2 regions of the Mesorhizobium sp. M4B.F.Ca.ET.017.02.2.1 genome follow, and region 2 is predicted to be linked to the other one. Evidence: predicted binding sites of a transcription regulator. Region 2 holds the regulator's gene; the other holds the start of a gene.

Region 1 (18,763 bases), on a different contig from region 2:
TGGCTTTATCCATTTGTCAGGTGCCCGCGCCTCATGGGCGCGGACACCGCCGTTTCTCGTCAGAAATCCATGCCGCCACTCGGCATTGCCGGCACCGCGGGTTCCTTCTTCGGCTTCTCGGCAACCATCGCTTCCGTCGTCACCAACAGGCCGGCAACCGATGCCGCATCCTGAAGTGCGGTCCGCACCACCTTCACCGGATCGATGACGCCCTCGTTGTAGAGGTCGCCAAACGCGTTGGTCTGTGCGTTCCAGCCCCAGCCGAATTCCGGCCTCTCGCGTAGCTTGCCTACGATGATCGATCCTTCCGCGCCGGCATTCTCGGCGATCTGTCGCACGGGCGCTTCGATCGCCCGGCGCACGATCTCGATACCGTGCTTCTGGTCCTCATTCTCGGCCTGAACCCTGTCCAGTGCCTTGGCCGCACGCAGAAGCGCTACGCCGCCACCCGGTAATACGCCTTCCTCGACCGCAGCGCGCGTCGCATGCATGGCATCGTCTACGCGGTCCTTGCGCTCCTTGACCTCGACCTCGGTCGAGCCGCCGACCCGGATGACGGCGACACCGCCGGCGAGCTTGGCTAGCCGCTCCTGCAGCTTTTCCTTATCGTAATTGGAGGTCGTCTCCTCAATCTGCGCCTTGATCTGGCTAGCGCGGCTCTGGATTTCGCTCTTCGAGCCGGCCCCGTCGACGATGGTGGTGTTCTCCTTTTCGATCACCACCTTCTTGGCGCGGCCGAGCATCGCCAGCGTGACATTCTCAAGCTTGATGCCAAGATCTTCCGAGATCGCGGTCCCGCCGGTGAGGATGGCAATATCCTCCAGCATCGCCTTGCGACGATCCCCAAAGCCGGGCGCCTTGACGGCAGCGACCTTCAGGCCACCGCGCAGCTTGTTGACGACCAGTGTCGCCAACGCTTCGCCCTCCACATCCTCGGCGATGATCAGCAGCGGCTTGGATGACTGAACGACAGCCTCCAGCACCGGGAGCAGTGCCTGCAGATTAGACAGCTTCTTTTCGTGGATAAGCACATAGGGCTCTTCCAACTCGACACGCATCTTGTCCTGGTTGGTGATAAAATACGGGCTGAGATAGCCACGGTCGAACTGCATGCCTTCGACGACTTCGAGTTCGGTCTCGGCGGTCTTGGCTTCCTCGACCGTGATGACGCCCTCATTGCCGACCTTTTGCATGGCTTCCGCAAGGAAGCGGCCGATCTCGGCGTCGCCATTAGCCGATATCGTACCAACCTGGGCGATCTCGTCGTTTTTGGTGATCTTGCGGGCATTGGTCTTCAGCTCAACCACGATGGCTTCGACGGCCTTGTCGATGCCGCGCTTCAGGTCCATCGGGTTCATGCCCGATGCAACCGCCTTGGCGCCTTCGCGAACGATCGCCTGGGCAAGCACGGTCGCGGTGGTGGTGCCGTCGCCGGCGATGTCGTTGGTTTTCGAGGCAACCTCGCGGACCATCTGCGCGCCCATGTTCTCGAACTTGTCCTCAAGCTCGATTTCCTTGGCGACGGTGACGCCGTCCTTGGTGATGCGCGGGGCGCCGAACGACTTGTCGATGACGACGTTGCGGCCCTTGGGGCCGAGGGTCACCTTCACCGCGTCCGCGAGGATGTTGACGCCGCGCAGCAAGCGCTCGCGGGCATCGGAATGAAATTTGACTTCCTTGGCAGCCATTGGATCACTCCTTGTCTGGGCAGTTTTCATTGACTTGATTGAGGGTTCTATCGAAGCCCCGGTCAGGCGGCCTTCTTGACCGCCGCAGCATTCTCGATCACGCCCATCACGTCGCTTTCCTTCATGATGAGCAGGTCCTCGCCGTTGAGCTTGATTTCAGTGCCGGACCACTTGCCGAACAGAATGCGATCGCCCGCCTTGACGTCGAGAGGCGTGAGCTTGCCGCTCTCATCTCGCGAACCAGGTCCGATGGCGATGACCTCGCCCTCCTGCGGCTTCTCCTTGGCGGTGTCGGGGATGATGATGCCACCGGCCGTTTTTTCATCGGCCTCGATGCGGCGGACCAGGATACGGTCATGCAATGGACGGAACGCCATATCGTTCTCCTTCTGGACAAACAGATTTTTGAGGTTCTTCCACACCGGACCGGCAATATCGGATCGGTGCGGGGTGCGGCGACCCTCGCGGGCATCGCGCGCATATCGAGCTAGTTCTGCGACTTTTCGGTTTCAAGAGGTTCGGCAGAATTTTTTGGCACTCGCACCAATCGAGTGCTAGTGACATGAAAACATGTGGCTAATTTGGATTACAGCCGCGCATTCCCGCTTGAATTTTCCGACGAAGGAACAAAATAATCCGAGCCCTCGCCGCCGGCGATGGCCTCAAAACAGGAGTCTGACAAAGGAGCTTTTGGAAAGACGGAGGACCACGATGGACCGACACAATCCCAAGCCGATCATTCCTTCTCTTGTTCCCGAAACATCCGACCTCGCGCTCGACCGTTTGTTGTCGCCGGCGCGCCATTTCACCCATCCAGACGACGTCCTTAAGGAGGATACGCTCGACATTCAGGAGAAGCGGGCGATCCTCTCGTCCTGGGCCTCGGATGCCTGCGCGGTGGAATCCGTTCCGACGCTGCGCCGACCGCCGGGAGCCGAGCAGACGATCACCTTCGATCAGATCATGGATGCCCTATGCCGGCTGGACGACGCAAACCGCCCGATCCCGGCTGAGAGTGGCCACAGGCACATGTCTGACCGCCTGGACGCCTGATGTCGTAAGTCAAGGAGACGCATATGGTCACTGCGGTCAGCAGGGAATTCCTCCTGCAGATGGAAGGCTACGGCCTGACCACGGCCGAAATCCACTACCATTTTCCTGACCACCCGAGCCTGCTTCAGCTCTATGTCTGGCAGGAATACGATCTTGCGCCGAACTTCCCGGAGCTGAAAGGCTTTCTCGACTATTGGGAAAGCGAGCTGGACGGCGCGCTGCACTCCGTGCGCGTTGCCCACCACCGGCTGATCAAGCCGTCGGAATGGCGCGCCGTCGACGGGGTCATTGCCATCCAATGAAGCTCTCGGGCCGCAGGGCGCCGATCATCCGTGGTTGGCTTGACTTGCGAGGAGCGCGCGCTGCCGGCAGAACCAACCCAGCCCGCCTTGCCGCCCTGAGGAAGGCCTTGTGCGCATCGCGTGCGCTGCGCCATCCGTCCAGCGCGTCGCGGCAGGCGCGCGCGGCAGCACGCCAACTCCCTCCGCGCGCCCAATGGGGCCACTGCTGGTCCAGGCATTCCAGTGCCTCGAAGCTGCTGGCGACCTTGCGCGAGGCGGGGGAAAATTCCAGGGTAACAGGTTCGGGAAAACGAACGTCGTTCATCACTTCCTCCGTTTTTCACGTCTTTTGCCAGCAAGCAATCGTCCTGCTCGGGGCACCAAGGAGCTCTTGCCGCATCGGAGCGCTCAATCGTCCTTGTCGGCATCAAGGAGGTCGATCAGTTCGGCGACGCGCGTGCCCGGCAGCGGCCGTCCTTCGCCCATCAGCGCCTCATCGCCGTTGAGCCAGGCCCAGGCCTCACTGAGTTCCTCGAACGAGGCGCCGGTGGACAAGATATCGGCGATGAGCGTTTCGTCCATCGGCCCAAGGACCGAGACAACGTCCTCACGTGTCATTATCATCGTTGACCTCCCTCCATGTCCGGAAACGGACGCCACCACGGGCTTCTCGATGGCATCCTCGACGCCATCTGGGTCAAGGGCGTAGGGCTAGCAGCTACGGGGCATCGCATCCATGGGCTGGTCGCCCGGTCCCGATCCGCATCGGCAGGAAGCCTATCTGGCGGGGGCAATTTCTTCCTTGCCAACTCGCATTCCCAGCCAGCGCTCCAAGGACTGGCGCTTCGTCGTGGTTTCAGATGATCAGAGAGATCCGAGGCCATGTCACTCTCCGCTTGGACTGATCCTTTTCGCGATCGACCGGATGCTGCGGCGGTACGGAGACCGCCGCTGCGAATTTCAGGCATCAGTTTCCAAAGAGTGGTCCGCGCCGATCTTCGGCCCTGTCATCCATGACGGCGCCACGGGGACATCCTCGATAACCCCGACCCTGCGAGCCCAAGTCGTAAAGGTTTTGTGTGCCGCCTCGACAGACTTCCCGCCGTCGTAAGCGGAACAGCACGTTTCAGATGCCGCCGCGTGAAGAAGGCCACGTCTTTCGACCGGCCATTCCTCAAGGAACTCTATGGCATCCATAACACAGTCGATCCTTCGGAGAACGAAGCCGTCGTCCCTCACAAAAATCGGCTGCTTGAACGTTCCACTTTCCATAGCAACCTCCTTCTGGCCGTGGAGCGCATACGAGACCCATTCGCGGGAATAGCCGTGCAAGGACACGCACAATTTCCGCTGTGACGCGACGGGTCACAGAAAAAATATTGGAAGTGCCTCTTTTGAGTTCAAGAGATTGGCACACCGGGTTTCCACCCTTCCGCGGCGGTTTGACTGGCTTCCGATTCAATGACCCTCCGCCCGAAGAAATCCGCAGTGCCGGCTAGCCGCGCCCAATTCATTTTCCTTTGGCTCGCAGCTTGCCGCCCTGAACCGAGGGTGGGAGGATCTGGTCTGGGCTTCCTGTCACGAAGACAACGACCATGCCCCTTGCCGCGTGACAGTTCCGATGCGATCTGCGTGGCGTTCTGCATCATTGTATCCCTCCCCGATTGGCGAAGGACGGCGGCGGCTCAATCCGCCGCCGCCCCAACTGCCTCAGTGCTTGATTTCGATGCGCTTCGCCTGGGACTGCGCTTTCGCGGTCTTCGGCAGCGTGACCGTCAGCACACCGTTCTTGAAGCGGGCGTCTATCTTGTCCTGCTCGACCTCGTAACCGAGGCGGATACGGCGCTCGAAGCGGCCGTAGTAGCGCTCCGAGAACTGCCTGTCCTTATCTTCCATCTCCGAGCGCTTCTCGCCCTTCAGTGTCAGCACGCCATCGTCGAGCAGGACCTCGATGTCCTTCTCCTCCAGACCGGGTACTTCGGCGGTCACCTTGACCGCCTTCTCGCCGTCGGAAATCTCGACGCTCGGCCAGCCGCCGCCGAAGGAAGAAGCCCTGCCAAAGGCCGGCAGGCTGGAATCAAAGCCACGGAACACGTCGTCGAACAATCGATTCACTTCGCGATGCAAGGACAGGAACGGATCGCGATCATTGTCTCGAAAGACGCTCGGAAGCTGGTCGCCATTGCCACGGCTCCACGGAATAAGATCACGGACACTCATATGTCGTCTCCTTCTGTTCGGTCATGGATTACAATACTTTCCGGCGCGCCGGGCCCATCGTCCGGCGCCTTGTCCAGTCGGTCACCGGACAGCGTCAGGCAGCCTGGGTGTCGGCCTCGATCTGCCTCGCCTCGGCTTTCGGCTTTGCCTTGACGCTACCGATTTCGATGCGGCGCGGCTTCATCTCTTCAGGAATCTCGCGCTTGAGATCGATCGTCAGCAGACCGTTCACGAGGCTGGCGTTCACGACCTTGACATGGTCAGCCAGTTCGAACCGTCTACGGAGGGCCCTTTCGGCAATGCCGTGGTGCAGGTATTCGGCATTGTCTTCCGCGGGCTTCTGGCCGGACACCATGAGCATGTTGTGCTCCTGGGTGATGTCCAGCTCATCCTGCGAGAAGCCGGCCACCGCCATGGTGATGCGGTAGTCGTCCTCCCCTTTTTTGGCGATATCGTAGGGAGGCCAGTTGTCGACTGTCTCCACACGGCTCGCGGCTTCGAGCGCGTTCAACATTCGGTCGAAGCCGATGCCCGACCGGAACAGGGGGGTGAAGTCGAAAGTGTTTCTCATAGCCACATCCTCCTTTGAGCAACATGGGTACAAGCTTGCTGTCGGACGCCTTCTTGCATCCGTCCGACAGGCCGGTCCCCTAAATGGGCCTCCGGCATTTTACGATTTAGTTAGGCGATTTCGCCATTCAAGGTCTGAAAGGCAGTCTGCCTGCTTAGTCCGCTCGGGAAGGTCTTGGCGGAATGCCAAGGCGGAGAGGTATCGATCTTCAAGACTATGCCGCGCCACGGGATTGCGGCGCATTGCGGCTGGTGACCTCGGGGCGGCGGCCGAATGGCCGTCGCCCCGAGGTCGATTGCTTATCAGACGTGCAACGGTCTCCCCGTGGTTTTGACTGGCGTCATCGTTCCGTCTTCCACCAGGATGTCCTTCTTCCCCGCGAACCGCACGAGAATGCCGCGCGCGGTCTCTGCGTCGATGTCGCCGGCCAGCGCGGCTTTGCAGGCGCGGATCGCCGCCTTTTGCTCCGGACTGTTGCCACACCAATCCGTGACGAACTGGTAGGCATCGACAACGGAGTTCAACTGCCGCGGAAAACCAAGCCCGACCCAAACGCGAACGGGCTTTTCGAAAGGCTGGGAAAGCATCATTTCCTCCCTCCGAACAGTCAGGCGGCAACGCCGCCGGTCTGGCCCATCTTCGCGCCGGCCATCCAGGGCATCGCCGTTGTAACATCCTCGAGGATTTTCACCGACCGGGCAAAGCCGGCGAACGCGTCGCGGGCGACTTGCAAAGGCACGCTGCCGTCGAAGGCGCGGCAGCATGCCCGCTTCGCGGTCTCATAGATTATGCGGCGCCGGTGCGAAGGCCATTCATCAAGGAAATCGAAGGCATCCTCAAGGCAGGCTATTTCCTGAATGAGACCTTCCGCGGCTCTCACGAACACAGGGCTTTCGAATGTTCTCTCGCTCATAGAAACCTCCAATTCTTTGAACGATTTCGGGTTGTTGACGATGGTCGCCCCAACGAACGGCGGCGACCTGCGGCCGATTTCCAGCGTCAAGATCGGATGATCACAGTCGCAAAATTTCTGGGAACCTAGCTCTCGATAATGTCGCAAGCGAGCTCGGGGAGGGTCTTCGTCGAGCGTGCCGATGAGCGCCGACGCCTCGCCAAGCGTATCTGCCGGTATGTAGTCCATTCCATTAACGAAAGAGCCAAGAACGAAAAGGTTGGCCTCCAAGGCCAATTGGCTGGTTCTGCACCCCTTCGCCTATTGGCAGAAGGTCGAGCCGTTGCGGCGTGGGCGCGTGTTCGGCATCGCTGCCCGGTCCGAGCACGGTCTTGAACGGGTCCACACACGGCCTTGCGCACGGTCGAGGAAGATAGGGAACACCGAAACGCCCTGGCTGCGGAAGTCATCCACGTTTTTCATGACGGAATAACGGTCCAAGCCGATTTGTTGCAGCCATCTCCAAGTGAAGAAAAGTCTGAGGCGGCCCGTCGTCGTCTTCCACAAAGCGACGGGTCGCTCTCATTCGTGGCCACGGACCCGAGAGAATGACGGTTGCCACTGTCCTATAAGCGCGACGCGGCAATTTCGGTTCCGAACAATTTTCCGACAAGTCGAATATATTAGCATCCGCTTGACCAAGCCGCCGATTGCACCAGAGTCAGCGTTTGGCGCTGTCGCGATCGGCCGCTGTCCGCGCTAGGAACATTTCCGTAACTTGTGGCAGGTTGCTTTTCAGCCACTCAGCCATCGCTTCCTCTTCCCGCAGATTCTGCTCGCAGACGCGGACGATCTGGGCTTCGCCCTCCGCATTCGCAGCAGCGATGAGGATGGTGTAAGAAGCGATTTCCATGTGCTCGAACGTGTAGCTGGCCAATGATCCCTTCATGACCTCGTCGCCGGCGAACACGCCGCTGAGCGACTGCGCCATCGCGGTCAGCTTGCCGCCGGCGTCCTTGAGCATGGAAGACCCCTCTTCAAGACCGTCCAGGCAGGTTCTCAACCGCTTGGCCTGCTCTCTGGTCTCTTCCAGGTGGATGCGGATTCTATCGCTGAGGTCGGGGTAGCTCTCGATGCGGCTCAATTGGCCCGATAGCATGGTCTCGGCTTGTTCTTCCATGGCGTGAGCATCCCTCAGCCATTGGATCAGCCATTCGCGCGATTCGGACATTGCTTGTCTCCATGATTTGATCGGAGCCAAACGTCTGCTGATGCGGTTTGTTCCTGTAGGTCACCGCCGAAGCGAGCCTAGTTCGCTTCCCAAAAATCCTTCAGCGAGGCGTGGCGAAGTTTCTCCTCCCCCTTCAGGAATTTGACGCGGCCGACCAGCCCCGGTCTCAGCCACTCAGCCTTTTCCTTGGCGAGGCCCTTCGGTGAGGGAGCGCCGGTCCTGGCCGCGACCCGGTCCCACAGCGCCTGCCGCTTGTCGGCTTTGAAGGTGACGAAGGCGCCGCCCATGTAGCGGCCGTTGTCCGCCATCAGCCCCATCGCCGGCTTCCGGCCTCCCGCTGCACACCGATGATGTCCATCTCCTTCTCGACGTAGCATTTGGCCTTTAGCCAGTTGGTCGACGGACCAGAGCGATACTTACTATCCCCGCGCTTCGAAACGACCCTTCAAGGCCGGCCTGATCCACAAGGAGGAATACGGCCGCGCCGCTTCCCGGAAGCGCCTCGCTGAACTGGATGTGTTGACCCGCGGGAATCATTGCCTGAAGGATTTCCCGGCGATCGATCAAAGGCATGTCGCGCAGGTCGTGTCCGTTTAGATGCAAGAGATCGAAGGCCACGAAATAGAGGTCGTGCTGGCGCCCGGTGATGGCTTTGCGCAGTTCTCCGAAATCGGAGACGCCCGCGTCGTTCAGCACGATAATTTCTCCATCTATGATCGCACTCCGGACGTTCAGCCCTCTCGCGGTTTCGGCCAGGTCCCGATATTTGGCTGTCCAATCGAGGCCGCGTCGGGTGAGGATGCGCACTTCGGCGTCATCGATGATGATTTGCGACCGGTAGCCGTCGAACTTCACCTCATGGATCCAGGCATCGCCCTCGGGCGGCCTCTCCACCAAGGTCGACATCAACGGCTCGATGAACTTCAAACGCATCAACGGGACTCGAAGGACCGCGATTCAAGGCACCAACCCCGATCCGGTTCCGGAACATTTTAGCTAACTTGAATGTTTAGATAACTACCCCGGCTCAAAGCGGTGGAGACGATGGCGCGAGGTCCGCGAGTTGGTGACGAGATCACTTTGACAGCCACCATCCTGAAGGTGATGGAGGGTGGTGTTTCGAGCGTGAGCATCCCGACTTACAACTTTCCCCTTGCGATCGACACGCCGAAGAAAGTCAGGGCCGGTGAAAAAGTCCCAATCAGCGGCTTTGCGACGCGCGTCGATAGCACCGACGGCAAGATAACCGTTCGGATTGACGGCGGTGGCTTGGTCACAGTCGACCTCGATTCCATCGCAGACTGCTCGCCGACTTCGCGCGTTGCCGTGAGGGGATAGGAGGAACGAGTGGGCAAATATCAGGCCAGCAGCGACCCAGTCTCCGACAACTGCCCGTACGACCTCGATTTGTTCATGGAAAAGCACGGCCTCTCCAGGCGAGCCGCGCAAGTGATCCTGCACTCAAATGGTCCATCGCGTATCCAATGCGATGCCGCAGCAGACGCCTTTGTTCGCTTCAAGCAGTGGCGGGAGGATGCGAGAATGAAGCCGCCTTCTCCAAGCATTAAGTCGAGCATTGGAGCGCCGAGCCCTTTGCCGCGAAAGCCAGCCGAAAAAGCCCGCCGGATTGTTTGACGGCTGTGGGAACCGCAGCAGCGAACAGGTGTTGAGCTGCAAAGGAGATCAGAATGAGAGCGCAACCCGCAGGCAATATCCAGGCAGGAGCAGCGCAGGATAAGACGCCGGGCTTCGACCCTGCAGCCGTACCTCAAGAGACGGATGCGGAAGCGGCGGCCACGCGGACTTCTCCCAATCCCACAGCGAAGCACACGGCGAATTTTACAAACCAGGCAAGCTTTGCCAACGCGATGCGGCCTATGGATAGCGAGCCGGGCCTGCGGCCTGGCAATAACTGGCCGGTGCTGGTGATTGCTGCGGTCGTGGTCCTGGCTGCGGTCGTATTCGTGATCGCCGCAATGCTATCGCCCTAGATCAAGGAGATCGGCACATTTCAGGAACAAGCTCGCGGCTACTCAGTTCGGCCTTAGGTCGGAGGTTGCAAGTGATGGCAAATCTGAGAGAGGTCCTTGATCTTCTATGGCGATGGAACCGCAAGCCGGTGCCCGAACCGCCCTCGCCGGTCGACGCGATCGTGCGCATACTACGTGAAACCAACAAGGCCGAAAAGCTGCATGATCCGCGTCAGAGCTCCCGCGACTAGTCTGTGCAGGACAGGAGCAGCCGGATCACGTACGGCGCTCTGAGTGGCTTTGTGCCGCGGGGTTTCCATTCTTAGGAATTGGAGATTGGTTCCAGGATTGCCGCGGAAACAATCGAATTGGCAGCCTGATGTCGCCAGCTCCGAGACGGTCCCGAGAGATACCTCCCCTTAGCCGGCTGGAACGCCGGCTCCACTTTCTCGTTGGGAGAAATGCGCAGATCCGCTGGAAAATGGTACGAGGTGGCAATAGTTGGTTGCGGGCCGGCCGGACTTGCGGCAGCCGTATATCTCGCAAGATTTCTGCGATCCTGCATCGTGTTCGACACAGGCGATGCGCGCGCGAAGCTAATTCCGAAGACCCGCAATTGTCCCGGCTTTCCACATGGCATAAGCGGCAAGAGCCTATTGAAACGGCTCAAGCAGCAGGCAGTCAATTATGGTTCTCAAATAGTCCAAGGTTCCGTTGAACGGCTAGACAAGGAACAGGGCAAGTTTGTCCTTCAGACTTCTTTAGGACCAGTCAATGCCCGCTTTGTGATCTTGGCAACGGGTGTGGTTGACCGTGCGCCGGCGATCCCCAATATCAAAACGGCCATAGAAAGGGGTTCGATTCGACTGTGTCCGGTCTGCGATGCGTACGAGGTTCGGGGACGTCGAGTAGGGGTCATAGGTCCCGAGGAGGATGCGCTTCGAGAGTCTATCTTCTTGAAAGACTTCACCCCCCATGTCTCGATCCTGTGCAATTTCCAATCCGATATCTCGACTGGGGGCCGGCGCCGGGCGAGACAAGCAGGAGTAGAGATCTGGGACGCAGTAGACGACGTGCTGCCGCATCCCTGTGGTTTCGAACTCTCCATGGTGGGCGGCGGCCTGGTCCCGATAGACGTTATCTATCCTTGCATGGGCTGTGATGTAAGAAGTGAGTTGGCTCTTGCTATCGGGGCGGAATGTGATGACGAAGGCTATATCCTGGTCGGCAACCATCTCGAAACGACGATACCCAGGCTCTACGCAATCGGAGATGTCGCCAAGGCTCTCAACCAGATTGCGGTGGGCTTCGGTCATGCCGCGCTAGCAGCTACCCACATTCACAACGAGTTGCGTAAGCGCGATCGAAGCTGACCGCAAACCTTGATCCTTCAGTCGATGATGCGCGCAATCAGCCGAAGATCGAGCGCCTCCTGCGCCGTTAGATAGCAATTCTCCTTCGCCCGCTCGAAAAGGTCCTCCGCGGACATGCCACTTCCCCTCACGAAGTGTTCAAAATCCTCTCGTTCGACGCGCTCGGCCGTCTCCAGAGCTGCAAGCTCCTCGCGAATGACTTGCCGACAGGACTTTATGGGTCCTTGAAGGGTAATCGTCTTTTCGATGTGACGTTCGTGGATCAGCAACGTTGTGTCCGGGGTGAGGAAGCGGTCCGCACATTCAAAAGCCGAAAAGATCGTAACACCGGCTGACATGACTGCGGTCTTGCCCACGACGTAGGCGCTTTTGCCGCTGTATCGCTGGAAAACCCGTATCTCCAGAGCGATGCGCTTCGCCGTATCGGCATCTCCGCCCTGTGTCATCAGTTCAAGGATCAGGTCTTCGTCGTTAGCCCTGACAGCACCGAGCTGCTTCATGAAAGCCAGGAACAGCTGATCATTTATCATGCCATTGACTTGAACATTTGAGCCGACCAAAAGCTTTTCGTCTCCCGGAGCTTCCTTTCGGCCGTTCGACCTCTGGCGTCTTGCTAGGTCCATAGGAGCCGTAGAAGCAGGACCGCCCGGCGCCGCCGAACATTCGCTCCTGGCAGTGCGGGAGTGGAAGCTGGGAAATTGGACCATGGAAGGTTCCTTTGCATGGAAGCCTGAAAGAGGGGCTACAATGCGACTTAACAAACGATAGCGCCTGGAAAGGCCGGAAAAATTGGAAATGCTCCGAGCCGCCAATTAGCGAGCGTTGTTATCGCTTGGCCTGGTCGCTCTCTAAGTCGACGCGCCTCACAAACTTGTCGGCTGCTCGCCGGCCGCTCCGGTCTCACCCAATTGCGAAAGAAGGCTCTCAAAACGTCTCCTGGTCAGTTACTTGTGCCGTCTGCCGCATGGCTCACACGGCAGCACTGGCTTGGCGTGCCAATTCAGCGTCGGAAACGTCGATGCTGCAGAGCAAGGTGCCGTGTTCATCCCGCACTCGCACCAGCCAGCCAGAGAGATCGTCCGTGCCGGGCTGGAGGTCGATCAGAAGGTCGATCGCACATCGAATTGCTTCCTCGCGAGCAGCCTCGAAGCTCGCCATGCCGGCTTGCGGAACCAGCCGGCCGCCATCTCCGTCCCGATACTCAAAGATATATAACCCGGCACCGCTCTGGGTATGCGCAGAAGTGACTGCGACTTCGTCGAAATTGCCGTTGCTCTCGGCATCATAGTCGTTGGCAGCCGCGTCAAACGTGGCGGTCTGCACGAGCAACGCTTTGGCCCGACCGATTGCGCGGCTCTCGCCACCGCCCGCAAGAGGCTCCGCGTTTGCCATATCGACGCTAACGCGCTCGCCGCCCTCACCACAGAACGAAACGCGCAGGACCGGCTGCCCATTGTGCCCGATGGCCTCGCCGACTTCAGTCCGAACCAGCTGCATAGGATGAACTCCGCTAGTGTGTATCGCCACCGACGCGCCTCCAAGCTTATGGGGCACGCCTAGCTCAATGTGCATGCGGAGATGAAGTTCCAGCGCCTCGATGGTGCGATTGCAGGGCCCCGCGGATAACGCGGAGAAGAATGTGAGCGTCAGCCGTCTTCGAACGCGCAGTCTACACATCTCGTGACCTTTCCTTCGCCCGGGCGCATGCTGCGCGAAACTCCTCAACCTCTTCCTCCGTCAGATGCTCGATGCCGATAAAGTCGTTCTTGCCCTGGCCGGAGCGGATCAACTCATCGAGCTTTGCCTGGATGGCGGCGCCATCGCGGTTCTGTGTGTTCTGAATCAGGAACACCATCAGAAAGGTGACGATGGTGGTTCCGGTGTTGATGACCAGTTGCCAGGTCTCGGAGTATTGAAACACAGGGCCTGTGGCCGCCCAGGTCAAAACCGATCCCAAGCAAAGAGCGAACGCCCACGGCCTACCTGTTGCGTGAGCGACTGCTTCCGCCATTCGATTGAACCTCTTTTCCATGACACAAACCTTGGATGATGATGCGCAACCAACGTTGGTTTAGGGCACCAGTTCCCACCGATCAGGATCGCGATTTCCGGCAACTTTTGCGCGCTTGCCGAGTTTGTAGGAGCGGCCGGTACTTTGCCGTCCAGTCGAAACCATTCTTGGTGAAGAAACGCGTCTCCCGTCAGCGTCCTTGATCACCTGGGTGCGGTAGCCGTAGAATTTGACCTCGTGTGACCAGCCCTCACCCTTGGGCGGTTGCTCACCAGCTCGGGCTCCATCGGACGGATGAAGGACAACCGGGCCTTGCCGGCAAGATTACAATACGAACTCCAACGCAAAACTCGATTTGATTCAATATCGCACGCCCGTGCGTTCCGTTAGCGTTTGCTGAAGGTCGTCGGAACATTCCGGCACGGTTGCTGTTCTCTTTCAATTAGGAGGAACAGCCATGGCAGACGACAGAAGCAAGACCGATTTTCGAGACCGCGACCGGGTATCGGGAGACGAGGAATATGAAGTTGGCTATCTTGCGAGCAAGTTCCAACTCACGATCCCAGAGGCCCGCGAATTGATTGCCAAACACGGCAATGACCGCGAGACGCTTGAGCGGGAGGCGAAGAAGCTGGGTGAGCAACAAAATTGACCAACTTTCCGGCCAATCAGGGTCAAGCGATAGCCCGGTCTGCTTAAATCGAGGTGACACAGGATTCCGCAGGCCGGGCCATGCACCGACATCGAGGAGGTGCCGAGCCGGGACAGTGTCTCTAGGCAGGCCGCATGGCGAAAACTGCATTAGCATCCGCTTTTGCTTCGTCTCGTTGTCATCTTCTCTCACTTGGCCCAGCAGCGGACGCCGCGGCCATCCCCTTCGCCCGTATTTCATCAGCGATCTCGAAATGGAGCTCGGAGCCTCATTTTGGGGGGACTTGCGAGTCATTTGGCGAGAACCGGATAGCCCGGCTGCTCAGCAGCATGACAGAGTGACACGATCGGGTGCCGGGCTATCCAATAAAGCCCGTTGCAGGGGTTGGTTGGCAACGGGCTTTTCGACATGGTTCAACGCGTGATAGGCGGCGCGGTTCCCCTGACAATTTTAGGCTGGGGCGAATGATATTAATGTCCATTTAAGGGGTGCCTCCCCCCGTGACACCGCGCCTGTCTGGACAAGTCGCATTGCGTTCGTTTTCAGCCACGCCCTCTGAGGTGCCCTGCCTGATGACCGGTGCGACATCGATCACCCGCTCGCCGACTCGGAGGTCGGCAGGCAGGAATGGTGCGGGCGCAAGGGCGGCCAAGGCAGATTCCAAATCACGCGAAATATAAGTTCGAAATTATAAGGACAAAGCTGGCGAATATCGCGTTCGCTTCAAGTACAACAGCGAGGTATATTCTCGACCGAGAGCTACTCAAGCAAATCCAGCGCTCAGAACGCCATCGACTCGATCAAGAAAAATGGCCCGAGTGCGCCGGTGGCAATTCCGAAGCTGAGCATATTGGCTTCGGAACGAGCTTCGGATCGGCACTAGCACTTGTTGCGCTAGGGCAAGTGAGGCCCTCAGCTCCTAAGGCAATCTTCGGCAAATAAACTTCACTAGGCGCAAGCGCACTGGAGCAAAACACTCCCGTACACTGCGGTGGGCAATTGTGCCGCGACGGTTGATCTTCGTCACCGCTGCCGCAATCGGAGCCTTCGCTGCTGAGACGGTCATTCTGCATAGTGACCGCTTGCCCGACCTGACCCCTTCGAACTGGATCGGGCCGAAGCCCGCCTCCATGACCGGCGTCGCGTCCGTCATTGACGGTGACACAATCGAGATCCGCGGCCAGCGAATTCGGTTCAACGGGATCGACGCACCAGAGAGCAAGCAATATTGCGACGACGCCACGGGGTTCGAATACCAGTGCGGCCGACGATCCGCCGAAGCGCTGGATAGTTTCCTGACCGCCTCGCGGCCGGTGCAGTGCACTTTCGTGACTTGGGATCGCTATCACCGCGTCGTCGGCGACTGCCGGCGCGCCGACGGCGCCAGCGTGGCGGCGTGGATGGTAGAGCATGGCCAGGCGCTCGATTGGCCGCGCTACAGCAACGGCGCCTACGCGCCGCAGCAGGCCAAGGCCAAGGCGGCGAAGGTCGGTTTATGGGTCGGCAAATTCGACGCGCCTTGGGACTGGCGCGCCTCGCATGGCGACGTTGCTGCGCCGTCGAGCCAGCCGCTCGGCATCATCGGTCGCAAGCTGGTCGCGCAAAGCGGCGGCCTTTCGTGCGAACCCCGGCGGTACTGCTCGCAAATCAGCTCCTGCGAAGACGCCCAATGGTACCTGCACAACTGTGCGTGGGGCCGCAAGCTGGATAGGGATGGTGACGGGGTAGCGTGCGAGACGCTTTGCTAAGGAGGGGTTCATGGATGATTAGTTTTACAACCGCGTCGGCGGCGATCGTATTTCTTCGCGGCAGATCGACGAGTTGATCGGGCTGGCGCGCGGCGTCGCCCCGGACGGAACTATCGACAAGGCCGAAGTCGAGTTCCTTCAAAAGTGGCTGGCCGCCAATGTCGAGATTAGCGATCAGCCGATCGTCCGGACCTTGTACCGACGGGTCAATGAAATGCTCGCGGACGGCGTGCTCGATTTCGATGAACACACCGAACTTCTCGATACGTTGAACGGCTTCTCGAACCGAGATTTCGAACTCGGAGAAGTGAAGCCCACCACCCTGCCCCTTTGCAATCCGCCTCCGCATTTGACCTTTGAAGGCCGGACGTACTGCTTCACCGGGACGTTCAATTATGGCCAGCGAAAAATGCTGCGAGCAGGCCATAGCGGATCGTGGCGGCCGCGCTGGCAGCTTGACGCAAAAAACCGACGTGCTCGTGATCGGGGCCTATGCCACCGAGTCTTGGAAGCACTCATCGTTTGGCGACAAGATTTCAAAGCCACCGCCTGGCGCGACGAGGGGTGCCAATCTCGATTGTCGCCGAGAGCCACTGGGTCGGTTTTCTCTGACTTCATCCGTTAGTTAGGCAAGGTCTCATTACCATCAGCACCCTATTCGACCGAGGTGGAACGATGCGACACAATGCGTTCAGCGATTCGATCCAGCTGTTTCGGCGATTTGCGTGCCGTTCGATTACGAGCATGATTACGCTCGCAGTTGGAACGGCAGTTGGGTGCACCTCAATAGACTACCAGAAGCTCAACACCGGCCAAATATCTGGCAGCCTGTTCGTCATGTGGGTCGGCGAGGGCAACAGTTCCGGCGACGGGAATTTCCTGTTTGTGCCCGACCCTCATGATCCCTTGATCTTCCATCGGGCGGATCCGGCGACTCCTGGAAGCACGATCAGGCCGGGTCTCATGTACACCGATGGCGGCTCGATCCCGAAGATCGCGCAAGTCTTCAAGGGTCTCTCCCCATGGGGCTACGCTCCGGCGTACATGATCCACGACTGGATCTTCATCGCGCATCACTGCATCGTCGACGGCAGCACCGAAAAGAGGTTCGACCAAGTCCGTGGGGTCGACTTCGACGACTCCGCTGCGATCCTCGGCGAGGCAATCAAGGCGTTGATCGCGACGCGCGAGGTCGCGCCGAACGATATTGCCCCCAGCGCCATCACTGCAGCCGTGGGAAGCGCGATCGCCAAGAACCTTTGGGACGAGAAGGGAGCCTGTAAGTCGCTACAGGTCAGCGCGAAAGATATTGCATCCGCAGAGGCGGCGATACCGGGCTCGACATCCAAAGCTCAGAACCTGAGGACCTTCCAAATACCAGAAACCGTCGCGCCGGCGGTCCGAGCAGTGGGGCCCGCGAAGATCATAGCACGTCTGTCCTTCTGACCTGAGCGTCGAGCCAACCCATGGCGGGCCGCCGTACGGCGACCGACCGTATCGGTTAGAGTCCTCAGTTGGCACGGCAGACGAAGTGTCTGTTTTCCAGACGCTTCCGAAGCGACTATTTAGCCGAATGAAGGAGCAAAACGCACGGTCGGCTTAGTCGAACCGTGCCCAAACCTGCGGTCGAACCATCTTGCGTTTAGCCGGCACCAGTTCGCCGTCCGTCTGCCCGATCTCATTGCATTGAGGGACGGTCAATTCTTCCCCGATTGCGGCGATAAGGGCAAACACGCGGGCACGCACTCGCGGAGGAAGTCGAACAAGGCGCTCGATCAGGCGTCGACCTTCTGCGCTGGCAATGAAGCCAATGCGCTCATCGGTTCGTAGACGTGAAGCCTCATGGCCGCTCTTAGCATTCTCCGGGAGGCCTTCGAAAAAACGGCTGACGGGGACGCCTAGCGACCTGCCAATCTCGTAGATCATGGACGCGCTCACCCGGTTCCTTGCGTTCTCGTATTTTTGGAGCTGTTGAAAGGTGATGCCTATCGATCGGGCGAGCTGAGCCTGTGATACGTCCGACTGCACGCGAACCATTGCGATCTGTCTGCCGACATGCACATCGGCCGGGTGAGGGTCACGCCCGGCCTTTGGCTTTTGCGCCGCCAGGGACTCGCTAGAGCGTTTCTGTTTCAACAACAACTTTCGAAACTCCAACAGGTCATTGGATAAAAAATCCGTCGCAGTCGGAACCTCGTCCTTTGTGGAGGGCGTCAGCCGAATTTGCGCACAAGCGGCGGGACTATCCTGCCTGAGCATCCAGATATTTCGATCCCGGTACCGAAGGCACGCGAGCGGCTTGCGAAACCTTCAAGAATATTTCGCGCCACGTGTCCGGCGGCGGGGACGGGAACCAATTTTCCCGTTTCGGCTCCCGTGCGTTCATTTACCTCGCCGATCACGACCGGCAGAAGGTCTATGCCTTCGAGCGTTCCATTCGCATCATAGCGGCAAGCCGCGACAATGCTCTGCCAGACCTCCGGAGGATCCCATTCGCCCTCGTCCGGATGGACGTGAAACAGGAAATTTCCGAGACCGTAGAAGATGGGCGAGCCGTTGTAGATTTCCACCGCCTGAAGAACCGGGGCGCCGTGGCTGACGAAGAGGCCTGCGCCAGCCTCGATGCATGTGCGGGCAAAGGTTTGCACCCAGCGCGGCACGTCCTGCCAACCCGGTTCCCAATGGTGGTGGTGCAGATACGCGATCACAAAATCGCGTTGCGCAGCCGCCTGCCGGATCGCCGAGAAATGAATATTCGCGCTCTGCTGATCGATCTCGATCAAGCGGCTGAAATCGGCAGCCTGCGTGAACACGGTTCCGTAGAAATTCAGCTCCTTCCCTCTCGTTAGCTCCGGCGGATCTTCCGGTTGCGCGTAGTTGGTGAGTTCAAGGTGCGAGCTTTGCAACTGATCGCCAAGCCTTGCCAGCCTTCGGAAGTGCCCGTCCGGCACCCCAATCTTTCGAACGGTTTTCAGCCGGTTGACGCCAGGCCGAGCCGGACGGGAAGCGGTGCCGTTCTCGGCGTACATGTTGGCCGGGCCTGGGCCTGCGTCTATCGCAAGAAGGGAAACCT
Region 2 (12,131 bases):
GCCCTGCCCGGAAATGTAGGCGACCCGTGCTCCCCGGGGCATGATCACCGCCGTGCTGTAGCCATTCGGCGACGGGTCGTGGAGGTTCCGTGGATTGACGATGGCCAGCTTGCGATCGTCCTCGTTCGCTGTCGTCGCAGCGGGAACTCCGATGGTCATGATGATTAGCCCTCCGATGAGCAGGTGCTTGATTGAGCGTGGCATGAGTTTCTCTTGGCTCTGCGGGCTGCGAGCAACGCACCCACGATCGCAATTCGGTTCATCGCCGCACGCGACTCGTACGGCGTCCGAGTCATCGTATGGTACGATGTACGAGTCAACCGCGCGGCATCGACATTCCTGACGTTGCCTGCCAGAATCGCGGCTCCGATACGCGAGGAAGACGAATGGCAGCCAATCGCGGCGCCCGAAGCAAACGGTCTCAGCGGCCAGGTCAACCGCCCCGGCCCGCGGGCGAGCCGCCTCTGTCCCGGCAGCGTATCGTGGCCACCGCGGTGGAGTTGCTGGACGCGCAAGGGATCGACGGATTGACGATGCGTCGGCTGGCCGATCGCCTCGGCTCGGGCGTGATGAGCCTGTATTGGCACGTCGACAGCAAGGAGGATGTCTTCGATCTGGCGCTCGACGCGGTGCTTGAGTATCGCGGATCGCCGCAAGAACCTCAGTCCGAAGACTGGCGCGGCGAGATCGTTCACATACTCGAGGACTGGCGCGCCAGCATGCTCAGCCATTCCTGGTCGGCATCGCTGTTGCCGCGCCGGGCGCTTGGCCCGAACATCCTCAGTCGGCTGGAACTGCTGGGCAAGGCCTTGTCCAGGGCCGGCGTGGCGGACGCCGATATCAACGCCGCGATATGGTCGCTCTGGAACTATGTGATGGGCGCCACCATCACCCGGGCGAGCTTCGACCTGTCGGACGACGACAGGGCCGCCGCGCAGCAGCGCCTCACCCGTCTCAGCGAGCGCTACGCGACAATCGAACGCTCCCGGCTGCTGTTGGACGACGACTGGAACGGCGCTTTCCGCAAAGGCCTCGGTTTCCTGCTCGACGGCCTCGCGCCAGGATAAAGGTCCCGCTCACCACATCGCGTGGGCGGCATTCAGTTTGCGGATCAGGTCATGATCGCGCAGCCTGGCCCACAGGCGCTCGATATCGGGCCAGGCGGCGGCGACCTTGCCGATCTCGGGATGCCAGGCCACCAGCATGACCAGGTAGACGTCGGCCAGCGACAGCCGCTCGCCGACCAGCCAGTCGCGGCCGGCAAGGGCCTTGTCGAGGATGGCAAAGCCGCGATCCATCTCGGCCAGCGCGGCCTGCTTCACCGCCTCCACGCCGTCCGGCGCCGCGGTGTAGCGATGGGCATAATAGAAACGCAGCCCCGCCGGGTAGAGGACCGACGACATGAAGGCCATCCAGCGCAGGAAGTCGGCACGGGCGGGCGAGCCCGCCGCCGGCGCCAGTCCGGCTTCCGGATGGCGCTCGGCGAGCAGGATGCAGATCGCCGCCGACTCGGTGATCGAACGGCCGTCCGGCAAGGTCAGCACCGGCACCTGGTTCAACGGGCTGATGTCGAGGAAGGCCTGGTCGGGCGGGTCCTTCTTCGGCACGTCGACCTGGTCGAACGGCGCGCCCGCCAGGGCAAGGGCGGCCTCGACGACGAAGCCGCCGCTGCCGGGGCGCGTGTAAAGTCTGTACATGAATCCTCCCAATGGCCGCGCGGGCCGAGGGAGATTTGCACCGGAAGCCGCGCGGCGCTCAAGCGCCACGCTGACGCCACACGGGTTTTTTCAGCGGTCCAGCGTCCCGCGACGGTCCGTCAAGGCTGCTTAAGCCCCCAGCCCGTCGAACAGGATGGTCGACAGGTAGCGCTCGGCGAAGGACGGGATGACGACGACCATGGTCTTGCCCTTGTTCTCCGGCCGCGAGCCGACGACCATCGCCGCCTGGAGTGCTGCGCCCGACGAGATGCCGACCGGCACACCTTCAAGGCGGGCGACGAGCCGCGCATTGGCGACGGAATCCTCGTTGGAGACCCTGACGATCTCGTCATAGATCGTGGTGTCGAGGATCTTCGGCGCGAAGCCGGCGCCGATGCCCTGGATCTTGTGCGGGCCGGGCTGGCCGCCGGACAGCACCGGCGAAGCCTCCGGCTCGACGGCGACGACATGCAGCGAAGGCTTGCGCTTCTTCAGCACCTGGCCGACGCCGGTGATGGTGCCGCCGGTGCCGATGCCGGAGACGAAGATGTCGACCTCGCCCTGGGTGTCGTTCCAGATCTCCTCGGCCGTGGTGCGGCGGTGGATCTCCGGGTTGGCCGGATTCTCGAACTGCTGCGGAATGATGGCGTCCGGCAAGGTGGCGGCAAGCTCATCGGCCTTGGCGATGGCGCCCTTCATGCCCTTGGGACCTTCGGTCAGCACCAGCTCGGCGCCGAGCAGCGCCAGCATCTTGCGCCGCTCGACCGACATCGTCTCCGGCATGGTCAGGATCAGCTTGTAGCCCTTGGCGGCGGCGGCGAAGGCGAGCGCAATGCCGGTGTTGCCGGAGGTCGGCTCGATCAGCGTCGTCCTGCCGGGGGCGATCCTGCCGGAGGCTTCCAGCGCCTCGATCATGGCAACGCCGATACGGTCCTTGACCGAGGCGATCGGGTTGAAGAATTCGAGCTTGGCCAGGAGATTGGCGACGATGCCCTTCTCCTTGGCGAACTTGTCGAGCCGCACCAGGGGCGTGTCGCCGATCGTCTCGGTGATCGAATTAAAGACGCGGCCGCGGCCGGGCACGCGCGCGGAGGTGACGGGCTTGTTCATTGTTTCGCTCCCAGGTCAGGCAGGCAATTGCATCAAGCGACAGAATAGGGCTTTCAGCCGCGCAAGATAGGCTGCCGGCCGAAAATATCCGAGTGGGGCGCGTGCTGAAAACGCTGCCGCCCCGGAAAAGCATTTTCCGGATCGGCCCGTTTCCGGAATGCTTTCCCCGAAATGGAGACCGGTTGAGATTGCAGCCTATTGACGGGCGGCGATGGCGGCCGCCGCGCCAACCATGAAACCGGCGGCGGTGCGGTTCAGCGCCTTCAGCGCGCGCGGCGACTTGAGGAACCAGCGCGCCTTGGCGGCCAGCGCCAGATAGGGCACCAGCACCACCAGCAGGACGAGGACGGTGAGCGTGACCAGGATGCCGTAGTCGGCGAGCGTCACCGCCTTCAGGTCGACGATGGTCGGCGTGATGGCGATATAGAAGATCATCGTCTTTGGATTGCCGAGCGTCACCGTCAGGCCGGCCAGGAAGGAGGCGGCGAGCCCGCCCTTGCCCTTGCGCGCCTCGACAGTCTCCGGCGTGATGCCGCTGGTCCAGAAGCGCCAGCCGAGGAAAGCGAGATAGGTGACACCCGCCCATTTGATGGCAAGAAAAACCATGCCGAAGGTCTGCGCGACGAAGGCGAGGCCGAGCATGACGGCGGTGAGGTAGGTGAGGTCGCCGAGGATCAGGCCGAACGACATCGCCAGCGACGAGCGGAAGCCGGAACCCAGCGCCCGCGCCACAAGCGCGGTGACGCCGGGACCCGGAATGGCGGCGGCGATGCCGAGAGCTGCACTGTAGGCGAGGAATCCGGTGAGCGTCATGGATAAGGTTCCAGATCGGAGGGTCTTATCGCATGGAACAGGCGGGGGTTGAATTCCCTCACGGTCGGAATCCATTGCACCAGACCATCGTGGTCTTCGCCTTACAAGGCTAACTGACGGCCCGAGGCTTGATTGCCACGTGGTTCCCCCAATCCGTCGCGGCTCCGCCGCGCCACCTTTCCCCCCTCCGGAGGGAAAGGAAGGGGGCCTTACTTGGCGAGCGTTGACTGCAAAAAAGCTTGGCGCCTTTCCTCTCCCCCGTCGATCGGGGGAGAGGTGGTTCGGCGAAGCCGAGACGGAGTGGGGGTCGACCAGCGTAAGGCTTCTCAGGACCGGCCGTCGCCATAGGTAACGCGCCAGATGGTGCCGTTGCCGTCCTCGGTGAGGATCAGCGCGCCGTCCTTGGCGACGGTGACGCCGACCGGCCGGCCCCAGACGTCGTCGTCGGAGATGACGAAGCCGGTGGCGAAATCCTCATACTCGCCGGTCGGCTTGCCGTCCTTGAATTTCAACCGCACCACCTTGTATCCGGTGCGCACGCCGCGGTTCCAGGAGCCGTGCAAAGCGACGAAGGCATCGCCCCTGTAGTCGGCCGGGAAGCTGCCGCCCTCATAGAAGGCGATGTTGAGCGGCGCCGAATGCGCCTGCAGCAGCACGTCGGGAACGGTGACCTTGCCGGCAAGATCGGCGCGCGCGCCCGCGTGTCGCGGGTCCTCGTTGGCGCCGATATAGTACCAGGGCCAGCCGTAGAAGCCGCCCTGCCTGACCGTCGTCGCGTATTCGAACGGCACGTTGTCGCCGAGTTCGTCGCGCTCGTTGACGACGCACCAGAGCGCGCCCGTCTGCGGCTGCACGGTCATGCCGGAGCAGTTGCGCAAGCCGGTGGCGAAGCTGCGCCGGTTGCTGCCGTCCGGATCGAAGGCCAGCACGTCGGCGCGGCCTTCCTCCGGGCCCCAGGTGGCGCCGAGCGGCGCCGACGTCGCCCATTGCTCGAGCCCGCCTTCAGGCTCGGCGGCCATGTCCTCGGCGACGTTGGAGCCCGATCCGACCGACAGATAGAGCGTCTTGCCATCAGGCGAAAAGGCGATGTCGCGCGTCCAGTGATGGTTCGCGGGGATTTCCGGGACGATGGTTTCCGGCATGCCTTCGGCCTTGAGGTCGCCGTCGCGATAGGCGAAGCGCACGACGCTGTTGCTGTTGGCGACATAGACCCATTGCGGTTTGTCGCCCGGCGGATAGAAGGCGATGCCGTAGGGCCGGGTCAGGCCGGTGGCAAAGATCGCCTCCTGCGCCGGCCTGGCGCTGCCTTCGGCGAGGCGATAGACGCGGATCTGGCTGGCCTTGCTGTCGGCGACGAACAGGTCGCCGTTGGGCGCCGCGCGCACGACCCGCGGATTGTCGATGCCCGACGCGACGAGTTCGATGGAAAAGCCTGATGGCACGAGCGGCCTGGCGCCTTCCGGCCGATCCGCCACGCCGGCGCCGTTCGACACGGAGCGGCTGACATAGGGCTTTTGCAGATCATCCGGCCTGATCAGCCGGCGCACGCCAGGCCTGTCGGCCTTCCAGTCGCCGAAGGCCTTCTTGCCGGTCAGCACCGGCTCGCCGGCCTGCTGGGCAGAGGCCGTCGTTGCAAGCAGCAAGGCGGCAGCCGCAAGGCCGGCAAATCGGATCATCCTGGCCTCCAGGGGTTTCGGCGCCGCACGCGGCGCCGTCGCGAATAGTGAACGGGCGGATGCGGCGGTCGTTCCGCCTGGGACATCAGGCACACGCCGATTTGAGGGATGGTTTCAGCTGCCTTCGGCGTAGAAATCATCGTCCAGGCGCTTTTCCAGCTCGACCAGATCGGCCGGCAGCGGCAGGCCCATGGCGCGCAATTCCTGCAGCTTCTCGCGCAGCTGCTCCTGAATCTCGTGCTGGTCCTCGGGCTGGTTGACCATTTCCTCGAGCAGCAGGCTGATCTGGGCCTTGAGCGATTCCAGCGCCATTCTTTTGCTCCCTTGCTGCTTGTGCCTTCCACGGTGTGTTGAGATCCAGGTCAGGCCGGTCTCACCCGGATCACACCTTACCGCAACATGCGCGAAATCAGCTGCGCGGTATAGTCGACCATCGGCACGATGCGGGCGTAGTTCAGCCGCGTCGGGCCGATGACGCCGAGCGCGCCGACGACGCGGGCATCCTTGTCGCGATAGGGCGCCACCACCAGCGACGAGCCCGACAGCGAAAACAGCTTGTTTTCCGAGCCGATGAAGATGCGCACGCCCGGCCCTTCCTCGGCGAGATCGAGCAGCTGGATCAAGCCGTCCTGCGTCTCCAGATCCTCGAACAGATGCCGCAGCAACTCGATGTCGGCCTGGGCGGTGACGTTTTCGAGCAGATTGGCGCGGCCGCGCACGATGAGGCGCGCCGGCAGGCCGCTTTCCGCGCCGGCCCAGACGGCGAGGCCCTTTTCGACCAGATCCTGCGACAGCGTGTCGAGGGCCGCCCTGGTCTCGTCCTTGATGCGGGCGATCTCGACGCGCGCCTCGGCCAGCGTGCGGCCGCGGATGTGGGCGTTGAGGAAGTTGGACGCCTCGTGCAGCTGCGAGACGGTGGTGCCGGCGGGCAGGTCGACGACGCGGTTCTCGACATCGCCGTTCTGCGACACCAGCACGGCCAGCGCCTTGGTCGGCTCGAGCTGGATGAATTCGATGTGCTTCAGCGCCACCTCGTTCTTGGCGGCGAGCACCAGGCCGGCGCCGCGCGACATGCCCGACAGCATCTGGCTGGCCTCGGTCAGCATGTGCTCCAGCGACGCGCCGGAGCCGGAGGCGCGCACCTGCGCCTCGATGATGCGGCGCTCGTCGTCGGAGAGGTCGCCGAGCTCCATGAAGGCGTCGACGAAGAAGCGCAGGCCGGTCTGCGTCGGCAGGCGGCCGGCCGAGATGTGCGGCGCGTAGATCAGGCCGAGATGCTCGAGGTCGCTCATCACGTTGCGGATGGTGGCGGGCGACAACGAGGAGGGCAGGATGCGCGACAGGCTGCGCGAACCGACGGGCTCGCCATCCCTGAGATAGGATTCAACGATGCGCCTGAAGATGTCGCGCGAGCGCATATCGAGCGATTGAAGCACGGGCGACTGCGATGCCGGATCGACTGCCTTGGTCATTCGAGCCAAAAACCTCCGGTTCAAATATAGACTTAGCCGGTGCCCGCGCAACCCGGTCCATTTTCCTTTGCGCCATGCGCCGCATGCGTCTACAAGCCGGCCACGAATCCTTAAGAACCAGAGACAAGAGGCCTCGATGCGCCCCTCCAAACGCCAATCCGACGAAATGCGCGCCATCTCCTTCGAGCGCGGCGTCTCCAAGCACGCCGAAGGCTCGTGCCTGGTGAAATTCGGCGACACGCATGTTCTGTGCACGGCCAGCCTGGAGGAAAAGGTGCCGGCCTGGATGCGCAATTCCGGCAAGGGCTGGGTGACGGCCGAATACGGCATGCTGCCGCGCTCGACCGGCGAGCGCATGCGCCGCGAGGCCTCCGCCGGCAAGCAGGGCGGCCGCACGCTGGAGATCCAGCGGCTGATTGGCCGTTCCTTGCGCGCCGTGGTCGACCTGCAGGCGCTGGGCGAACAGCAGATCACCGTCGACTGCGACGTGATCCAGGCCGATGGCGGCACCCGCACCGCCTCGATCACCGGCGGCTGGGTGGCGCTCCATGACTGCCTGCGCTGGATGGAAGCCCGCCAGATGGCCAGCGTTTCCAAGGTGCTGAAGGACCACGTCGCGGCGATCTCCTGCGGCATCCATGACGGCCAGCCGGTCATCGATCTCGACTATCTCGAGGATTCCTCGGCCGGCACGGACGCCAATTTCGTCATGACCGGCAAGGGCGGCATCGTCGAGATCCAGGGTACTGCCGAGGGCGAGCCGTTCTCGGAGGACCAGTTCGCGGCGCTGATGAACCTGGCCAAGAAGGGAATTTCGCGCCTGGTGAGTTTGCAGCAGATGGCGGTGGCGTAGGTTTTCGAATGCCGAGCCTGGGCCCCCCTCTCTGGCCTGCCGGCCATCTCCCCCTCAAGGGGGGAGATTGGAAGCTTCCACGCCGGCCCCCATCTGGCTACGCCGGTGATTGGCTGAGGCAATCGATACAGCCAATCTCCCCCCTTGAGGGGGAGATGCCCGGCAGGGCAGAGAGGGGGGCTTCGTGATACCCTCCGCGATCCTTGAATCGGCGCTCTACGTCACAGACTTGCATGGCGCCGAAGCCTTCTATTCCGACATCCTCGGCCTCGAACTGATCGCCAGGGTCGAAGGCCGCCATGTCTTCTTCCGCTGCGGGACCGGCGTGCTGCTGCTGTTCAACGCCGAGGCGACCAAAATCCCGCCGGCGCCGGACGCCAGGCTGAAGGTGCCGGCGCATGGCACGGTGGGCGAGGGCCATCTCTGCTTTGCCGCCAGCGCCGACGAGATCGCCGGCTGGCGCGAGCACCTCGCGGCACGGAACATCGCCATCGAAAGCGACTTCGAATGGCCGCAAGGCGGGCGCTCGATCTACTTTCGCGACCCCTCGGGCAATTCGATCGAATTCGCCGAGCCAAGGATCTGGGGCCTGTGATGCATTCTTTGAACGGACACAAGATCGTCGTCGCCAGCCACAATGAGGGCAAGCTGCGCGAGTTCGCCGACCTGATGGCGCCGTTCGGCTTCGAGGCGAAATCGGCCAAGGAATACGGCCTGCCCGAGCCGGACGAGACCGGCACGACGTTCGAGGAGAACGCCTACATCAAGGCATATGCCGCGGCCAAGGCCACCGGCCTGCCGGCACTGTCCGACGATTCCGGCCTCTGCGTCGACGCGCTCGACGGCGCGCCCGGCGTCTACACCGCCAACTGGGCCGAGACGCCCGACGGCAGCCGCGACTTCGGCATGGCCATGCAGCGCACGGAAGTGGCGCTGCAGGAGGTCGGCGCGGCCGAAGCTGCGCAGCGCACGGGCCGTTTCGTCGCGGTCATCTGTCTGGCGTTTCCCGACGGCGAGGCCGAATATTATCGCGGTGAGGCTGAAGGCACGCTGGTGTGGCCGCCGCGCGGCACGCTCGGCTTCGGCTACGATCCGGTGTTCCTGCCCAATGGGTTCGAAAAGACCTTCGGCGAGATGAGCGCCGAGCAAAAACACGGCTGGAAGCCGGGCCAGCCGACGGCGCTGTCGCACCGCGCCCGCGCCTTCCAGAAATTCGCGCGCGCCAGGTTGGGATCGGCCTGAGATGCTGCTCGACCGCAGCCCCGGCTTCGGCGTCTACATCCACTGGCCGTTCTGCGCGGCCAAGTGCCCCTATTGCGACTTCAACAGCCATGTCCGCCATCAGCCGGTCGACCAGGAGCGTTTTGCGCGCGCGTTCGCGACGGAGCTGGCGACCATGCGCGCCCGCACCGGACCGCGCGAGGTGACCAGCATCTTCCTCGGCGGCGGCACGCCGTCGCTGATGAAGCCGGAGACGGTGGCCTCCGTGCTGGATGCGGTGGCGAGGAACTGGACGGTGCCTGATGGCATCGAGGTGACGCTGGAGGCCAACCCGTCCTCGGTCGAGGCCGAGCGCTTCCGCGGCTATCGCGCCGCCGGCGTCAACCGCGTGTCGCTCGGCGTACAGGCGCTGAACGACAAGGACCTGCGCTTCCTCGGCCGGCTGCACAATGTCGAGGAGGCGCTGCATGCCATCGGGCTCGCGCGCGAGATCTTTCCGCGCCTCTCCTTCGACCTGATCTATGCGCGGCCCGACCAGACGCCGGAGGCTTGGCGAGCCGAGCTCGAGCAGGCCATCGGCCATGCCGCCGACCATCTGTCGCTCTACCAGCTCACCATCGAGGAAGGCACGCCGTTCCACGCGCTGCACGCGGCGAAGAAGTTCACCATTCCCGACAACGACCATGCCGCCGATCTCTACGCGCTGACGCAAGAGGTGACCGCCGCGCATGGGCTGCCGGCCTACGAGATTTCCAACCACGCCAGGCCTGGCGCGGAAAGCCGGCACAATTTGACCTACTGGCGCTACGGCGAATATGTCGGCGTCGGCCCCGGCGCGCATGGCCGTTTCGTCGAGAACGGGCGCCGCACGGTCACCATCGCCGAGAGGATGCCGGAAACCTGGGCAAATCTGGTCGAGGCCAAGGGCCATGGCGTCACCGGCGGCGAGATTTTGACGCGTTCCGAGGAAGCCGACGAGTTCCTGTTGATGGGGCTGCGGCTGGCCGAAGGCATCGATCTTGCGCGCTACGAGGCGTTTTCCGGACGCGGCCTGTCAAGCGCGCGACTGGCGGTGCTGCAGGAAGAGGGGCTTGTCGCGCCGGTCGGCAATTCCCGGCTGCGCGCCACGACGGCCGGCATGATCGTGCTCGATGCCGTGGTGGCGGACCTGGCGCGCTGAGCATGATCCCGAAAAGTGGAAGCCGGTTTTCGGACAAGATCATGCTTGAGTAAAAGCCCTTGAAGAACATCCTCTTCGTATGCAGCCAGAACCGCTTGCGCAGCCCGACGGCCGAGCAGGTGTTTTCCAAACGAAGGGATATCGAGGTCGCCTCGGCCGGCACCAATCACGATGCCGACAATCCGCTGACGCATGAGCTGGTCGCCTGGGCCGACATCATCTTCGTGATGGAAAAGGCGCACCGCGCCAAGCTGCAGAAGAAATTCAAGGCGAGCCTGAAGCGGGCAAGGGTCATCTGCCTCGACATTCCGGACAATTACGAGTTCATGGACCCGGAGCTGGTGCGGCTGCTCGAGGCTAAGGTGCCGCGATATCTGTAAAGAAGCGGTGTGCCAGCGCTGATGGCGCAGCCAATCTCCAAGCCCTGCCGATTGCGCTTCTGGTGGTGCGCGTTTCGCGGTATCCGGTTAACGCAATTGCGGACAGAAAACCGACAAGGCCACCCGAAATGAACCTGACCGCTTCTTCCTGGCAATTCTGGGCGCTGCTGTCGGCGGCTTTCGCGGCGCTGACGGCGATTTTCGCCAAGGTCGGCATCGAGACCATCAATTCCGATTTTGCCACCTTGATCCGCACCGCCATCATCCTGGTCGTGCTCGCGGCCATTCTCGCCGCCAGCGGCCAGTTCCAGCCGTTGGCATCGATCTCCGGAAAAACGTGGCTGTTCCTCGGTCTTTCCGGATTGGCTACCGGCGCCTCGTGGCTCTGCTATTTCCGCGCGCTGAAAATCGGCAACGCGGCGCAGGTGGCGCCGATCGACAAACTAAGCGTCGTGCTTGTGGCGGTGTTTGGCGCGGTCTTTCTCGGCGAGCGCCTCTCCGGAGCGAACTGGCTTGGCGTCGGCCTTATCGCGGCGGGGGCGGTGCTGGTCGCCTATCGGGGCTAGCGGCACGCCTTCGCGGCTGTTCCTGGTTTCGAGACGGGTGATGAAAATATCGAAGCGATTGGGCATCGTCCGGTCAGTGCTCCGTCGTGCTATCGGTTGCGGCCTTGAGCCTGGTCTTCGGCCGGCGGCGCAAACGCCGCTTGCCGGCCTCGGTTTTACCGGCGGCGTCATCGGCGCTGGCCGGCAGGCACTTGTTCCTTCGCATGGCGGAACGCTTGCGGCCCGCATAATAGGGCTCGAAAACGTCCTGAATCTTCAGGCTATCCATCCTGTGCCTCCCCGAGACTCACACATGCGAGACTCACGGATAAAATTCGCCGGTGACGGTTTCGTTCCGCACTATGGCAAAGGCATGGCGGGCGACATTACTTCGTCGTCACGTTTTGCAACCGGGCATCAGCCGTGCCAAACAGGCTGCATGGAGGACCAAGGGTGACCGGCGACAAACGCAGCTATGTGATCGGGCAGACCGAGATCGCGGCGCGGCCGCTCGCGCCGGCGCTCTATCTGGTGGCGACGCCGATCGGCAACCTCGCCGACATCACGCTGCGCGCGCTGGAGACGCTGGCCGCCGCCGACATCGTCGCCTGCGAGGACACGCGCGTGTCGCGCGTGCTGCTGGAGCGCTACGGCATCCGCCGCCGCACCACCGCCTATCACGATCACAATGCACCCGAGGCCGGACCGAAGCTGATCGCGGCGCTCGAGGCCGGGCAGAGCGTGGCGCTGATCTCGGACGCCGGGACGCCGCTGGTCTCCGATCCCGGCTACCGGCTGGTCGGCGAGGCGCTCGACCGTGGCATCCGCGTCGTGCCGATCCCCGGCCCGTCGGCGGCGCTGGCGGCGCTGACCGCGTCCGGCCTGCCTTCCGACGCCTTTCTTTTCGCCGGGTTCCTGCCGGTGAAGACCGGCCAGCGGTTGACGAAACTTGAGAGCTTCAGGCAGGTGCCGGCGACGCTGATCTTCTTCGAGTCGCCCAGGCGGCTGGCCGAGACGCTTGCGGCGATGGCCGAGGCGCTGGGCGGCACACGCCGGGCGGCGATCGGCCGCGAGCTGACCAAGGCCTTCGAGGAGACGCGGACCGGCACGCTGCGGGCTCTTGCCGAGCACTATGCGGCGGCCGACACGCCCAAGGGCGAGATCGTCATCTGCGTCGGTCCCGC

What was found. The regulator HrcA, encoded in region 2, represses chaperone genes, less so after heat shock. The targets are predictions, from matches to a motif close to GTTAGCACTCNCNNNNNGNGAGTGCTAAC.
Region 1: a site for HrcA is predicted at 2,219-2,247, ahead of EN738_RS07435 (co-chaperone GroES). Genes of this name have one in related genera too.

What each region holds. Positions count from the first base shown of each region.
Region 1 is NZ_RZOF01000037.1:1,639-20,401, forward strand. Features, by position in the region: gene groL (chaperonin GroEL) at 60-1,688, opposite strand; gene EN738_RS07435 (co-chaperone GroES) at 1,751-2,065, opposite strand; gene EN738_RS07440 (hypothetical protein) at 2,400-2,741, shown strand; gene EN738_RS07445 (usg protein) at 2,765-3,043, shown strand; gene EN738_RS07450 (DUF982 domain-containing protein) at 3,027-3,347, opposite strand; gene EN738_RS07455 (hypothetical protein) at 3,431-3,646, opposite strand; gene EN738_RS07460 (DUF982 domain-containing protein) at 3,983-4,360, opposite strand; gene EN738_RS07465 (Hsp20/alpha crystallin family protein) at 4,733-5,242, opposite strand; gene EN738_RS07470 (Hsp20 family protein) at 5,337-5,813, opposite strand; gene EN738_RS07475 (DUF982 domain-containing protein) at 6,116-6,403, opposite strand; gene EN738_RS36880 (DUF982 domain-containing protein) at 6,421-6,954, opposite strand; gene EN738_RS07485 (DUF892 family protein) at 7,427-7,936, opposite strand; partial or broken gene EN738_RS07490 (ATP-dependent DNA ligase) at 8,014-8,869, opposite strand; gene EN738_RS07495 (hypothetical protein) at 9,017-9,274, shown strand; gene EN738_RS07500 (hypothetical protein) at 9,284-9,571, shown strand; gene EN738_RS07505 (hypothetical protein) at 9,625-9,927, shown strand; gene EN738_RS35370 (hypothetical protein) at 10,002-10,157, shown strand; gene EN738_RS07510 (NAD(P)/FAD-dependent oxidoreductase) at 10,368-11,279, shown strand; gene EN738_RS07515 (ATP-dependent Clp protease proteolytic subunit) at 11,297-11,986, opposite strand; gene EN738_RS07520 (hypothetical protein) at 12,249-12,776, opposite strand; gene EN738_RS07525 (low affinity iron permease family protein) at 12,949-13,311, opposite strand; gene EN738_RS07530 (DUF3606 domain-containing protein) at 13,748-13,942, shown strand; partial or broken gene EN738_RS07535 (DUF1508 domain-containing protein) at 14,632-14,825, shown strand; gene EN738_RS07540 (thermonuclease family protein) at 14,956-15,690, shown strand; gene EN738_RS07545 (hypothetical protein) at 15,764-16,315, shown strand; gene EN738_RS07550 (hypothetical protein) at 16,366-17,136, shown strand; gene EN738_RS07555 (helix-turn-helix transcriptional regulator) at 17,290-17,949, opposite strand; gene EN738_RS07560 (CapA family protein) at 17,904-18,763, opposite strand, start outside.
Region 2 is NZ_RZOF01000141.1:632-12,762, reverse strand. Features, by position in the region: gene EN738_RS17990 (RidA family protein) at 1-204, opposite strand, end outside; gene EN738_RS17985 (TetR/AcrR family transcriptional regulator C-terminal domain-containing protein) at 387-1,067, shown strand; gene EN738_RS17980 (glutathione S-transferase family protein) at 1,077-1,697, opposite strand; gene cysK (cysteine synthase A) at 1,827-2,807, opposite strand; gene EN738_RS17970 (LysE family translocator) at 3,003-3,620, opposite strand; gene EN738_RS17965 (sorbosone dehydrogenase family protein) at 3,947-5,296, opposite strand; gene EN738_RS17960 (hypothetical protein) at 5,411-5,608, opposite strand; gene hrcA (heat-inducible transcriptional repressor HrcA) at 5,686-6,768, opposite strand; gene rph (ribonuclease PH) at 6,905-7,621, shown strand; gene EN738_RS17940 (VOC family protein) at 7,806-8,216, shown strand; gene rdgB (RdgB/HAM1 family non-canonical purine NTP pyrophosphatase) at 8,216-8,863, shown strand; gene hemW (radical SAM family heme chaperone HemW) at 8,865-10,022, shown strand; gene EN738_RS17925 (low molecular weight protein tyrosine phosphatase family protein) at 10,082-10,402, shown strand; gene EN738_RS17920 (EamA family transporter) at 10,531-10,968, shown strand; gene EN738_RS17915 (hypothetical protein) at 11,042-11,236, opposite strand; gene rsmI (16S rRNA (cytidine(1402)-2'-O)-methyltransferase) at 11,401-12,131, shown strand, end outside.